Linked DNA regions of Accumulibacter sp.. The protein of the gene in region 1 interacts with the protein of each later gene in a pairwise test. Links are inferred from orthologs where the notes say so. Each region holds a gene or a part of one and is shown in the gene's direction. Other genes may lie near its edges. The genes, in order: recJ and V5B60_RS05355.

Region 1 (6,767 bases):
TCGTTGAGGCTGTCGCCGACGCGCTTCAGCTCGTCCCGCGTGCCGAGGTCGACGCGCACGCCGAGGTCGCCGGTGGCGATCGTGCGCGCGTTCGCCGCCAGGCGCTCGATGCTGCCGATGGTCGCGAGGTAGAGGGCGACCGAGACGTAGGCGTAGAGCAGCAGGACGAGGACCGACACCGCGATGCTCAGCGCGAGCTTGCCTTCGGCCCGGTCGATGCGTTCCTGCAGCAGACGCTCGAGTGTCGGCAACAGCGTCTCGAACATCTCCTTGTAGGCCTTTTCGAGCGCGGCGGTGGTCAGTGCGAAGTAGTCGCCGGGCGCGGTCGCGAAAGTGCCGGAGAGGATGTCCTGGTTGACCAGCACCGTGACCTTCGCCGCCGCATCGCCGATGTCGCCAACCGAAGCGAGCAGCGACGACGTGAGCGCCGGGTGGTACTGCGCTGTCTTCTCGGCATTGCGCCGCAGGGCGTTGACGGCGACGTTGAGTTCCGCCAGCAGGACGGTGAACTCGACCTGTTGCAACAGCACCAGCGGTTGCTTGCGGGTCAGAACACCACTGCCCAGCGCGCGCAGCTGACCCATGCGCTCGATCGCCTGCGGCGATCGGTCGACCGCGGTATCGATCAGGTAGGCGACGTCGATGTCCGGGTCGTTGGTCAGCGCGTATGCGTCGGCAACCGTTGCGTGCAGGCTGAGCAACTCATCGATCAGCCGGTTGTGGGCGAGGAAGTTCTCGCGCTGGATCAGATCGAGGCCATCCTTCTCGATGCTGGCCCAGTCGGCGAGGATCTTCTGCCAGGGATCGCTGGCCGCCAGCTTTGGCGAAAGGCTTTCGCCGACCGCTCTCAGCGCCGCGCTGACCTCGCCCTGCCGCGCCGCCCGCCGCTCCTTCATCTCCTCATTGCCGCTGAGGACGCCGGAAGACAATCCGCGGTGCACCTGCAGATGCTGCACGGCGCGAGTCAACGGCTTGATCACCTGCACCCCCGCCAGCTCGAGGCGCGAACTGGCGATCACGCGGTGCAGGCTGTGGTAGAGGTTCCACACCAGCACGGCACTGGCGACCAGCGCGAGCCCCCCCATGAGGGCGAACTTGCCGCGGTAGCCCAGTCGGTTCAGCAGGACGATGGCGGGGGCGAATACGGATCTCATCTTCGTCTTCTTCTCCTCTTCTTCTCGGTTGGCGCTCTCCTGCCGATATCGTCGGCAGCGGCAGCGAAAACTTGAGCCGCCGACGAGCGTGGTCTAGGCGGCAACCGGATGCAGGCAGCCGTCGCGCAGCGTCAGGATCCGTTCGGCGCGACCGGCGAGTGCCGGATCGTGGGTGACGATGACGAAGCTCGTCCGGCGCGAAAGATTGAGCGCCAGCATCAGCTCGAAGACGCTGGCTGCGGTCTGCCGGTCGAGGTTGCCGGTCGGCTCGTCGGCCAGCACGCAGGCCGGCTCGGTGACCAGGGCGCGGGCGATCGCGGCCCGCTGCCGCTCGCCACCGGAGAGCTCCGCCGGCGTGTGGCGCAAACGGTGACCGAGGCCCACCTCGTCGAGCACCGCCGCCGCCCGCGCCTCGGCTTCGTCCTTCGCCAGGCGCCGGATGTAAAGCGGCATGGCGACGTTCTCGAGCGCGGTGAACTCCGCGAGCAGGTGATGGAACTGGTAGACGAAACCGAGGTGACGGTTGCGCAGCTCGCCGCGCCGGGCATCGGCGATCGCCTGCAGATCGCTGCCCATCAGGAACACCTCGCCACCCGTCGCCGCGTCGAGGCCACCGAGCAGGTGCAGCAGCGTGCTCTTGCCGGAGCCGGAAGCGCCGACGATCGCCAGCCGCTCGCCGACACGCACTTCGAGGTCGACGCCGAGCAGCACCGGCACCTCGCTGTCCCCCTGGCGAAAGATCTTGCGCAGGCCCTTGCAGGCGAGAACGATCTCACTCATAGCGCAGCGCCGCCGCCGGGTTGACCCGCGCCGCCCGCCAACTCGGATAGATCGTCGCCAGCAGGGCGAGAACGAAGGCGACACTGGTGATCGTCGTCACGTCGCTCCACTGCAGTTCCGACGGCAGGCTGGAGATGTAGTACACCTCCTTGGCGAGGAACTGCGTACCGAGCAGGCGCTCGATGAACGGAACGACGACATCGACGTTGAGTGCCAGTGCGACACCACCGGCGATCCCCATGCCGAGGCCGACGAAGCCGATCAGCGCCCCCTGCACGATGAACACCGCCATGATGCTGCCCGGGCTGGCCCCCAACGTGCGCAGGATGGCGATGTCAGCCTGCTTGTCGGTCACCGCCATCACCAGCGTCGACACGATGTTGAAGGCAGCGACGGCGACGATCAGCGACAGGATGATGAACATCATGTTCTTCTCGATCTGCACGGCGCGGAAGAAGTTGGCGTGGCTGCGTGTCCAGTCGCTGATGAAGGCGTTGACGTCGAGCCTGCCGGCCAGCGAACGCGCCACGCGCGGCGCGACGAAGAGGTCGTCGAGCTTCAGGCGCACGCCCGAGACCTTGTCCTCCAGGCGGTACAGCCGCTGCGCGTCGGCCAGGTGAACCAGCGCCAGGCCGCTGTCGTACTCGTACATGCCGACCTCGAAGACGCCGGCGACGAGAAAGCTGCGCAGTCGCGGCATGACGCCGGCAGGAGTGACCACACCCTGCGGCGCGATCAGCGTCACCCGATCGCCGACGAAGACGCCGAGCGCGCGCGCCAGTTCAGAGCCGAGGACGATGTGGAAACTGTCCGGCTGCAGCGCATCGAGCCGACCGCCCTTCATGTGCGGACCGAAATCGGCCACCCGGTCCTCCTGCTCGGGAAGGATGCCGCGCACCAGCGCGCCGCGAACGGTCTCGCCGAAGGCGAGCATCCCCTGCCCCTGCACGAAGGGCGCGGCGGCGACGACATGCGGCTCGCCGGCAACCATCTCGACCACCCGCTGCCAGCCGGCCATCTCGCCGCCGGCACCGGTGATCTGCACATGCGAGACGACGGCGAGGATGCGCGAACGCAGTTCTGTCTGAAAGCCGTTCATCACCGACAGGACGACGATCAGCGCGGCGACGCCCAGGGCGATGCCGAACATCGAGATCAACGAAATGAACGAAATGAAGTGGTTGTGCTTTTTCGCGCGCGTATAGCGCAGGCCAATCAGCAGCTCGTAGGGAATCGCCATCAACGACCGACGTCCATCTCTGGCAGGCGCCTCCGGACGCCGAACAGCCGAAAAGCCGCTATGCTACACTGTTCGCGCCACAGTCGCGGCGGTCGGCGGACGTGCGGCCCGCGCCACCAGCGCCGTTGCGACCACCCCCCTAACCCGTCCCGGTCTCGTTGACCGCAGCTTCAGCCCAGGCGCATGCAGATCACCCTCGTCGTTCCCGAACTCGTCTGGCCCGAACCGGACGACCGCGAAACGCTGGCCGAACTGGCAGTGCCCGGCCTCGCCACCCTGCTGGCGCGCAGCCAGCTGCAGCGCCGCGCGCCACAATCGCTCGAGGCGACGGTCTGCGATGCGTTCGGCCTCGGCGACGACACCGCCTACGCAGCCTGCCGTGTCCACGGCGAGGAACATGGCCCGGCAGCGGGCAGCGCCGTCTGGCTCTGCGCCGACCCGGTCCACCTGCGCCTGCACCAGGAGCGGTTGATCCTTGCCGATGCCGCGACGCTGGACATCGCGGCGAGCGAGGCACGGGCCATCGTCGACGCGCTCGATCGGCACTTCGCCGATGCCGGCAGATTCCACCTCGCCAGCAGCGACCGCTGGTACCTCGAGCTGGCCGCCGGCCGCGAACCCGGACACTTCGACGTGCCGCCGCTGTCGGCTGTGGCTGGCCGCAGCGTCAGCCGGCAACTCCCGGAAACGGCCGAGGCGCGTTGGCTCCGCCGCCTGCTCAACGAGGCGCAGATGGTCTTGCACCAGCATCCGGTCAATCAGCGGCGCGATGCGGCCGGCCGGGCAACGATCAACAGTCTCTGGCTGTGGGGAGCCGGCCGCCTGCCGGCCACCGGCGACGCACTGATCAGCGATGTCTGGAGCGATCTCGCACTGACGCGCGGCTGCGGACGCATCGCTGGCAGCCGCATCCGGGAGCTGCCCGATGGCGCCGCTGCCCTCCTCGCGCAGGCAACCCGCGACGGCCGGCATCTGGTGGTGGTCGACGGGTTGCAGTCGGGCGTGCAGTACGAGGATGGAAAGGCCTATCGAGCCGCCCTGCTCGAACTCGAGGGACGCTGGTTGGCGCCGTTGCAGCAGGCACTCGCCAGGGGCCGGGTGCGCCGGCTGTGCCTGCGGGCGCCGACGGCCTACGGCCTGCTGTCGTGGACGAGCGACGCACGCGCGCAGTGGAAACTGTGGCAGCGACCGCAGACGCTGCAAGCGATCGCCCGCGACCTGGCAGCGACCGCTCCATGACGCGCCTGCGCCAACGAGCGGTCAGCTCGCGCAGCCAGTGGCAGCTCGAGCAGCAGGGGCTGCACCCGCTGCTGGCCCGCATCTACGCTGGCCGTGGCGTCCGTACGAGTGACGAGCTGGACTACGATTTCCGCTCGCTCCTGCCACCCGCCGGGCTGACCCATACTGCCGAAGCGGCGCTGCTGCTTGCCGACCACATCGCCCGGCAGCGGAAGATCCTGATCGTCGCCGACTACGACTGTGACGGCGCCACCGCCTGCGCGGTCGGCGTCCGCGCGCTGCGCGCCTTTGGCGCGCGCGTGGAGTATCTGGTACCGAACCGCTTCACTTACGGCTACGGCCTGTCGCCGGACATCGTCGAACTGGCTGCGCGCGCCGGCCCAGACCTGTTGCTGACCGTCGATAACGGCATTGCCAGCGTCGCGGGCGTCGCCCGCGCCCGCCAGTTGGGCATGGCGACGCTGATCACCGACCACCACCTGCCGGGAGACGAGCTGCCGGCGGCCGATTGCATCGTCAATCCGAGTCTCGCCGGCTGCGACTTCGCGAGCAAGGCACTGGCCGGCGTCGGCGTGATCTTCTACGTCATGCTGGCGCTGCGCGCCGAGCTGCGCCGCCGCGGATGGTTCGCCGAGCCCGGCGGACGGAACGAACCGAACCTGGCTGCGCTGCTCGACCTGGTTGCCCTGGGCACGGTTGCCGACGTCGTCAGCCTCGACCACAACAACCGCGTGCTGGTCAGCCAGGGACTGCGACGCATCCGTGAGGGCCGGTTGACGCCGGGCGTGCGGGCGCTGTTCCGTGCCGCCGGGCGCAACCCGGCACAGGCTTCCAGCGTCGACCTCGGCTTCCTGATCGGCCCACGCCTGAACGCAGCCGGGCGCCTGGCCGACATGTCGCTCGGCATCGAATGCCTGATCACCGATGATCCGGGGCGAGCGATGAACATTGCCCAGCAGCTCGACGCGCTCAATCGCGAGCGCCGCGAAATCGAGTCCGCAATGCAGGCGCAGGCGTCCGAGCAGCTCGCCGCGTGGGGTGCCGAGATGGCCGGCGATGCGGCAGCCGTCTCCCTGTTCGACCCGACGTGGCATCAGGGCGTCGTCGGCATCCTCGCCGCCCGCATCAAGGAGAGGCTGCACCGGCCGGCTTTCGCCTTTGCCCGCGCCAACGACGGCGAGATCAGGGGCTCGGGCCGCTCGATCCCGGGCCTGCACCTGCGCGACGCCCTCGACCTCGTGAGCAAGCGATCTCCCGGCCTGCTGCTGCGTTTTGGCGGGCACGCGATGGCCGCGGGTGTCAGCCTGCGCGAAAGCGACTTCGCGTTTTTCAGCGAGTCCTTCGCCTGCGTCGCCGACGAGTTGCTCGCGCCGGCTGACCGCACGCGGACGCTGGAAACCGATGGCGGCCTCGAATCGGCGTATTTCTCGCTGGCGACGGCCCGCCTGCTGGCGGCAGAGGTCTGGGGACAGGGCTTTCCGGCGCCGTTGTTCGAGGACGAGTTCCTCGTCGAGAGCCAGCGCATCCTCAAGGAGAAGCATCTCAAGCTCCGCCTGCGCAAGGGCACGCAGATCGTCGACGCGATCCAGTTCAACTTCGAGCAGGCGCCCGGCCGCCACATCCGCGCCGCCTATCGGCTGGCGATCAACGAGTACAGCGGTATCGAGACACCCCAGTTGATGATCGAGCACATCGCGAACGGCGCCGCCTGACCGGAAAGCCCCCGCGCCGCTCGGGAATGGCGAACATACCGAGGACGGAGATGAAGACCAGCACCGATCGCGACCGGATGCTCGGGAAACGGTGACGTCGCCGATTTGCCCTCCGCCACTCGCCGGTAATAGAATCGCTGCAGCGGCATGCGGCCCTTGCGACGAGCGATGGCCAGCCGCCAGAGTGGCGCCGCGAGACCGATCACTGCCGCTGGAGGGAGCCATGAAAGCGATGCTTCTCGATGCCCAGGGCACGCCGTTACGCCTGCGCGAAGTGCCCCGACCAAGCCCCGGAGCCGAACAGGTGCTCCTCGAGGTGCGCGCCTGCGGCGTCTGCCGGACCGATCTGCATGTCTTCGACGGGGATCTGCGGCACCCCCGCTTGCCCCTCATCCTGGGTCACGAAATCGTCGGCGTGGTGGTGCAGAAAGGCGCCGCCGTCGAGCGCTTCGCGATTGGCCAGCGGGTGGGCGTACCGTGGCTTGGACGCACCTGCGGCCACTGCCCATACTGCACGGGCGGCAACGAGAACCTCTGCGACGCGGCCGAATTCACCGGTTACACGCTGGACGGCGGCTACGCCGAGTTCACGCTCGCCGACCAGCGCTACTGCTTTGCCCTGCCTGACGAGTACGCCGACGC
Region 2 (6,964 bases), 260 kb from region 1 along the record:
CCGCGAGGCTCCCAGCGGAAAGGCATCCAGGCAGCCGGACATGCGTGGTGTTTCACGTGGAACATGCGTCAGCGGAGACTGAAGACCAACCGGCAGCGCCCTTTATCGAGGCGCCAACAGGCCACTTCAGGGCGCCACCAAGGTGCAGCGGGAGCCAACCCGCACCGCTGTGCCGTTGAGGAAATCTGCTGCCGACATGCGCCGACCCCCTGCCTGCTGCACTTCTTCGATGCGCAGGGCTCCTTCTCCACAGGCAATCAGCAGGCCGTCCCGGCCAGCTGCGAGGATCAGGCCGGGAGAGCCGCTCGCAGCCAGCGGAGTTGCCGCCCAGACCTTGAGCACGTTGCCCCCCAGCATGCAACGGGCCACCGGCAGCGGATTGAACGCTCGCACCTGCCGTGCGAGCTGCGCGGCAGGCTGGCGCCAGTCGAGCACAGTCTCAGCCTTGTCGATCTTGGCAGCGTAAGTAATCCCTTCCGCCGGCTGCTCGCAGCCGGCGAACGGCAGTCGATCGAGCACCTCGAGCACGAGGCCGGCACCCATCTCGGCCAGCCGGTCGTGTAGCGAAGCGGCGGTGTCATCGTCACGAATGTCCTGCACCGCCGACAACAACACCGGACCGCTGTCCAGCCCGGCGTCCATCTGCATGATGCTGATGCCGGTCTCCCGATCTCCCGCCAGAATGGCGCGCTGGATCGGTGCCGCGCCCCGCCAGCGTGGCAGCAGCGAGGCGTGGATGTTGATGCAGCCCCGCAGCGGCAGGTCGAGAATGGCCTGCGGCAGGATCAGACCGTAAGCGGCGACGACCAGGACCTCCAACTCGCGGCAACGAATCTCTTGCTGGACGACCGCGTCACGCAGTGTCGGTGGTTGCAGGAGCCTGAGTCCCGCGACTTGGGCCAACCGCTTCACCGGCGACGGACGCTGGGCCAGACCACGGCCTGCGGCACGATCGGGCTGCGTCAGCACCAGCTCGACCGCGTGGCCGGCTGCCAGCACGGCCCGCAGGGCAACGGCTGCGAACTCGGGCGTCCCGGCGAAGCCCAGCCTCATGCAGTGATCCGTGCCTGCTTGGCCAGCTTGCTACGGATGCGCAACTGCTTCAGTTGTGACAAGTGCTCGACGAATACCCGCCCCTGGAGGTGGTCGATTTCATGCTGCAGGCAGACCGCCAGCAAGCCGCTGGCCTCGACGATCTGTTCCCGCCCGTCGAGGTCACGATAGCGCACCACCACATGCTCGGCCCTTTCGACCCGTTCGTAGATGCCCGGTACCGACAGACAGCCCTCCTCGCACTTCTGAGATCCATCCTGCGCCTGGACTTCCGGATTGATGAGCACGAGCAACTGGTCGCGGGTTTCGGATGCATCGACGACAATCAAACGCAGGTGCACGTCGACCTGTGTCGCCGCCAGACCGATCCCCGGCGCCTCGTACATTGTCTCGGCCATGTCGCGCGCCAGCCGGCGTATGCCGTCATCGATGGCCACCACCGGCGCGGCAACCTTTTTCAGACGTGGGTCGGGGAAACGAAGTATCGGCAGCAAAGACATAAAAAACTTGATCGAATAAGTAACTACGTGCAGAATTTAAGGCAGTGTCTCGACAATGCCGGCGTCCGTGTATCGCACGCACCGGAAGCTTGGCGGCCGGGCTGCCCAATCGCTACGCTCCGACAGGAGCAGTGACCCTGAGTTCCCCCGAGAGTGCGGCTACACGTACGAGGATAACACGATGATCCGCTTCCTGTTCGCCTTCATCCTGGCCACGCTTGGCGGAATGTCCGGCGCCGCCGGTCAAGGCCTCGAGCTGGCCAGCGGTGCTCCCGAAAGACATATCGTCGTCCCTGGAGACACGCTCTGGGGAATCGCCGGCAAGTTCCTCAAGAACCCGTGGGAATGGCCGCTGATCTGGCGCATGAACCGATCCGAGATCCGCAATCCGCACCGCATCTACCCGGGAGACGTCATCGTCCTCGAACGCCACGCCGACGGCACACCATGGCTGCGGCTGCAGAGTGCCAAGCTGCTGCCCCAGATTTACGCCGAGGGGATCGACCCGGGCGTACCGCCGATTCCGCCGAACGAGATCCGCCCTTTCCTTTCCGAGCCGCTGATCGTCGACAAGGACGGACTCGCGAACGCTGCACGCATCGTCGCCCTGCCGCCCGATCGCCTCTTCCTCGGCCGCGGCGATAGGGCCTATGTCGCCGATGCTGATCCCGGCCAGCGCGGATGGCAAATCTACCGCCAAGGCAAGCCCCTGGTCGATCCGGAAAGCAACGAGATCCTCGGCTACCAGGCTTACTATCTGGGCACCGCCCGCCAAGTCGAGCCCGGCAATCCGGCCACCTTCGAGATCTTGACGTCGAAGGAGGAGATCGGACGTGGCGACCGCCTGGTGCCGTTAGTACGTCCGGAGCTGGTTCCCTACGTCCCCCACAAGCCCGATTTTGCGGTCGACGGCCGAGTGATATCGGTCTATGGTGGTGTCGATGCTGCCGGCCGGGGATCGATCGTCGCCATCAACCGCGGCCGCGCCGACGGCATGGAGATCGGTCACGTGCTCGCTCTCGAGCGCAACCGCACGGTCGTCGAGCGCGACGAACACGACGCCACCGTCGTCATCCCGATACCGCCGGAGCGGGTCGGGCTGTTGTTCATCTTCCGCACATTTCAACGGATTTCCTACGGCCTCGTCGTTCAAGCCATCGGTACCGTCGAGGTCAACGACTTCGCCCGCGTGCCGCAGTAATGGGTACCCGGGCAGCCGAGCTGCTGCCGTGGCTACGCCTGACTCTGACCCCCGGAATTGGCGGCGAGACTCAGCGCAAGCTGCTGCGCGCCTTTGGTCCTCCGGAGGCGATCTACAGCGCCGGCCGCTCGGCGCTGGCGGCGGTGGCTGGCGAACGTGCCGCTAGCCTCGTGCTCGACCAGAACGATGCCGAACGAGTCGAGGGCGCCCTCGCATGGTCGACAGAGCCGGCACAGCACCTGGTATGTCTCGCCGATCCCGAATATCCGCAATCGCTTCTGCAGACCCCTGATCCACCCACCCTGCTGTATGTCCTCGGACGCCTTGAACTCCTCAATTCGCCAGCGCTGGCGATCGTCGGTAGCCGCAACCCGACGCCGCAGGGCCTCGGCAACGCCGAGCGCTTTGCCGCAGCGCTGGCCGATGCCGGTCTGACGATCGCCAGTGGTCTCGCCCTGGGTATCGATGGCAGCGCGCACCGGGGTGCGCTCGCGCGATCGGGAAACACCGTCGCTTTCATCGGGACCGGTATCGACCGTGTCTACCCCGCCCGCAATCGGGAGCTGGCGCGAGAGATCGGTCACCGCGGTGCGATCATCTCCGAGTTCGCCCTCGGGACACCACCAGCGGCGGCCAATTTCCCACGTCGCAATCGGCTGATCGCCGGCTTCTCGCGCGGCACACTGGTAATCGAAGCGACCGTCGACAGCGGCTCGCTGATCACCGCCCGCATCGCTGCGGAACAGGGGCGAGAGGTCTTCGCGATCCCGGGATCGATCCACTCGCCCCAATCGCGCGGCTGCCATCTGCTGATCAAGCAGGGAGCGAAGCTGGTGGAAACCGTCGCCGACGTCCTGGACGAGCTGCGCTGGAGCACGACGAGAGAGAACTCGGCAACGACCACAGAAGCAGCAGCGGACGCGCCTGCTGACACAGCCACCGACGCCGGCCTCCTCCTGCAGTCCGTCGGTTTCGATCCGTTCAGCCTTGACGAATTGCTCACACGAGCCGGCCTGACCGCTGAGTGTGCCGCTGTGGTCTTGCTCGAACTCGAGCTGCAGGGTCAGATCGCCAGCATGCCGGGCGGCCGCTACCAGAGGCTGTCGGCCCCATCGATCAGCGGCCGCTCTTAGCTCACCCGGCGCAGCTCTTGGCCGGCGCCGCGCGGGCTTCCAGGGCAAAACCCGTCGCGGACACCGACACAGAAGGAATCGGCGCCGGCGACTACATGCCCGTCATCACAGCGCCCTGCCGACAACAACCGGACAGGAGCGATGCCGGCTACCGGCCGGCTGCGCGCCGTGCTCGCTTGCCAAGCGCGGCGAACTGCTCTTATCATCGTCCGCAAGCAGCTCGGCTGCAGCGTACCCCGAAACCCCACATTCGCCCCCCGTGCGGCTGACAGAGACCCCGATGAGCAAGAAACTGATCATTGCCGAGAAGCCGTCCGTCGCCGCTGACATCGCGCGCGCTCTGGGCGGTTTCGTTCGCCATGAAGACTATTTCGAGAGTGACGATTACGTTCTTTCTTCGGCCATCGGCCATCTGCTTGAACTGGCCTGCCCCGCCGAGTATGAGGTCAAGAGGGGCAAGTGGTCCTTTGCTCACCTGCCGGTGATTCCCCCGCATTTCGCGCTGCAGCCGATCGCCAAGACGGAAGCCCGCCTCAAGTTGCTGCTGCGTCTCATCAAACGCAAGGATGTGGTCACACTGGTCAACGCCTGCGACGCTGGTCGTGAAGGCGAGTTGATCTTCAACTACATCAGCCAGCACGCTGGCAGCGGCAAGGCCATTGAGCGGCTATGGTTGCAGTCGATGACGCCACAGGCGATCCGGGAGGGTTTTACCCGACTCCGCCAGGGCAGCGAGATGCACGGGCTGGCGCAGGCAGCGGTCTGTCGTTCGGAGTCCGACTGGTTGGTCGGCATCAACGGCACACGGGCGATGACGGCGTTCAACTCGAAGACCGGCGGCTTCCACCTGACTACCGTCGGGCGCGTCCAGACTCCGACGCTCGCGCTGATCGTCGACCGCGAGGACCGCATCCGCAAGTTCAGGCCGCGCGCCTTCTGGGAGCTTGAGGGGAGCTTCGCCTGCGCAGCAGGGGAGTACCGGGGCAAGTGGTTCGACGAGAAGTTCCAGGGCAAGGACGACGATGAACACGCCCGTGCCGACCGGCTGTGGGACGAGGAGCGGGCAACGGTCCTGCAACGGAAGTGCCTTGGCAAGCCGGGCAGCGTCGGCGAGGAATCCAAGGCATCGAGCCAGGTCTCGCCCCTGCTCTATGACCTCACGAGCCTGCAGCGCGAGGCGAACAGCCGCTTCGGCTTCTCGGCCAAGGCTACCCTTGGGCTGGCGCAGGCACTGTATGAGAAACATAAGGTCCTCACCTACCCGCGCACCGACTCCCGCGCCTTGCCCGAGGACTACCGACCGACGGTGACCAGCACGCTGGCGATGCTCGCCGGTGATGCGGGCAGCAAGGCGCATGCCGAGGGGCTACTGGCGCGTTATGCCCCCTTTGCGCAGACGATCCTTGAACGTCACTGGGTGCAGCCCAACAAGAGGATTTTCAACGACGCCAAGGTCGCCGATCACTTCGCGATCATTCCAACGTTGCAGGCTCCAAAGCACCTGTCCGAGCCCGAGTCGAAGCTCTACGACATGGTCGTCAAGCGATTCCTTGCCGTCTTCCATCCGGCGGCGGAGTACCAGATCACTACCCGCATCACCCGTGTCGAGGGCGAGCCCTTCAAGAGCGAAGGCCGGGTTCTCGTCAATGCCGGCTGGCTGGCCGTCTATGGCCGCGAGGCGCAGGAAGGCGAAGAGGGCAACCTGGTAGCCGTCGCGCCAGGCGAGATGGTACGCACCAGCGACGTGGTTATCGCCGGGCATCAGACCCGCCCACCGGCCCGCTACTCCGAAGCCACGCTCCTGACGGCCATGGAGGGCGCTGGCAAGACCATGGACGACGAGGATCTGCGTGCGGCGATGGCTGGCCGCGGTCTGGGTACACCCGCCACCCGCGCCCAGATCATCGAGAACCTGTTGGCGGAACAGTATCTGCTGCGCGAAGGTCGCGAGCTACTCCCGACTGCCAAGGCCTTCTCCCTGATGACGCTGCTCAATGGACTCGGTATCCCCGAGCTGACCGCACCCGAGCTGACCGGTGAGTGGGAGTGGAAACTGGCACGAATGGAGCGTGGGGAAATGACGCGCGTCGACTTCATGCGCGAAATTGCCGAAATGACCCGGCGAATCGTCGACCGCGCCAAGAGCTACGACAGTGACAGCGTTCCCGGTGATTTCGGCGAGCTGGCGGCTCCCTGCCCCAAATGTGGCGGGGTCATCAAGGAGACGTACAAGAAGTTCCAGTGCCAGGCCTGTGACTTCTCGCTTTGGAAGATCGTCGCCGGGCGCCAGTTTGAAGCGCTCGAGATCGACGAGCTACTCGAGCAGCGGCGCATCGGCCCCTTGACCGGCTTTCGCAACAAGCTCGGCCGCCCGTTCAGCGCGATCATCCTGCTCAATGATGAGAATGCACCCGTTTTCGATTTCGGCCAGGGCAGCACCAACGACGATGGCAGCGCCGAGGAGCCGGACTTCTCCGAAAGCGAAGCGCTCGGTGCCTGTCCCAAGTGTGGTGCTCGTGTCTTCCGGCACGGCGTGGCCTACGTCTGCGAGAAGTCCGTCACCGCAGGCCGAATCTGCGACTTCCGCTCGGGTACCGTCATCCTGCAGCAACCCATCGAACCCGAACAGATGCGCAGGCTTCTCGCAGACGGACGTTCCGAGCTCCTGCGAGGATTCGTATCTGCCCGCACCCGCCGCAAGTTTTCCGCCTATCTCGTCCGTACGACCGACGGCAAGGTCGGTTTCGAGTTCGAGAAGCGGGAAGCAAAGCCGACTGCAGCGAGGGCACGCGGTGCGGCCGGCAAGACTGCTGCAACGACAGCGGTCGCGACCGCCGAGACGCCGCCAGCACGACGCCGAAAGTCTGTCGGCTGAACGACCGGCGGCTAACACAGGTTATACGCCTGTTCCACGTGAAACACCGGTTCCCGACCTCCGTCAGACGATGAGCACTCCCGGTGGTGGGCAATCGACGATCGCGGCACGCAGGACATCGATCGCCTGTGGTCTTGGAAACGTCGCCCGCCACGCGATCACCACCTTCCGTACCGGGACCGGCTCGCTGAACTGGCGCACG

Evidence for each region.
Region 2: the proteins of recJ (region 1) and V5B60_RS05355 interact in binary tests that used the Escherichia coli proteins (3 or more experiments, as listed by UniProt). The link is inferred for Accumulibacter sp. from one-to-one orthologs.

Annotation. Positions count from the first base shown.
Region 1 is NZ_JAZKUG010000001.1:1,489,741-1,496,507, reverse strand. The notes cover bases 3,768-6,767. They hold recJ (single-stranded-DNA-specific exonuclease RecJ), read left to right. Parts: upstream 3,768-4,409; coding sequence 4,410-6,125; downstream 6,126-6,767. Other genes in these bases: V5B60_RS06490 (zinc-dependent alcohol dehydrogenase family protein), read left to right, coding at 6,349-6,767; V5B60_RS06500 (hypothetical protein), read left to right, coding at 3,768-4,413. Also shown: V5B60_RS06515 (methyl-accepting chemotaxis protein), read right to left, coding at 1-1,154; lipoprotein-releasing ABC transporter ATP-binding protein LolD, read right to left, coding at 1,248-1,934; V5B60_RS06505 (lipoprotein-releasing ABC transporter permease subunit), read right to left, coding at 1,927-3,174; more of V5B60_RS06500, read left to right, coding at 3,358-3,767. UniProt on the Escherichia coli protein: Single-stranded-DNA-specific exonuclease.
Region 2 is NZ_JAZKUG010000001.1:1,226,775-1,233,738, reverse strand. The notes cover bases 3,768-6,964. They hold V5B60_RS05355 (DNA topoisomerase III), read left to right. Parts: upstream 3,768-4,167; coding sequence 4,168-6,762; downstream 6,763-6,964. Other genes in these bases: V5B60_RS05350 (hydrogen peroxide-inducible genes activator), read right to left, coding at 6,826-6,964; dprA (DNA-processing protein DprA), read left to right, coding at 3,768-3,887. In the rest of the region: V5B60_RS05380 (S1/P1 nuclease), read left to right, coding at 1-82; fmt (methionyl-tRNA formyltransferase), read right to left, coding at 127-1,053; def (peptide deformylase), read right to left, coding at 1,050-1,553; V5B60_RS05365 (LysM peptidoglycan-binding domain-containing protein), read left to right, coding at 1,735-2,754; more of dprA, read left to right, coding at 2,754-3,767.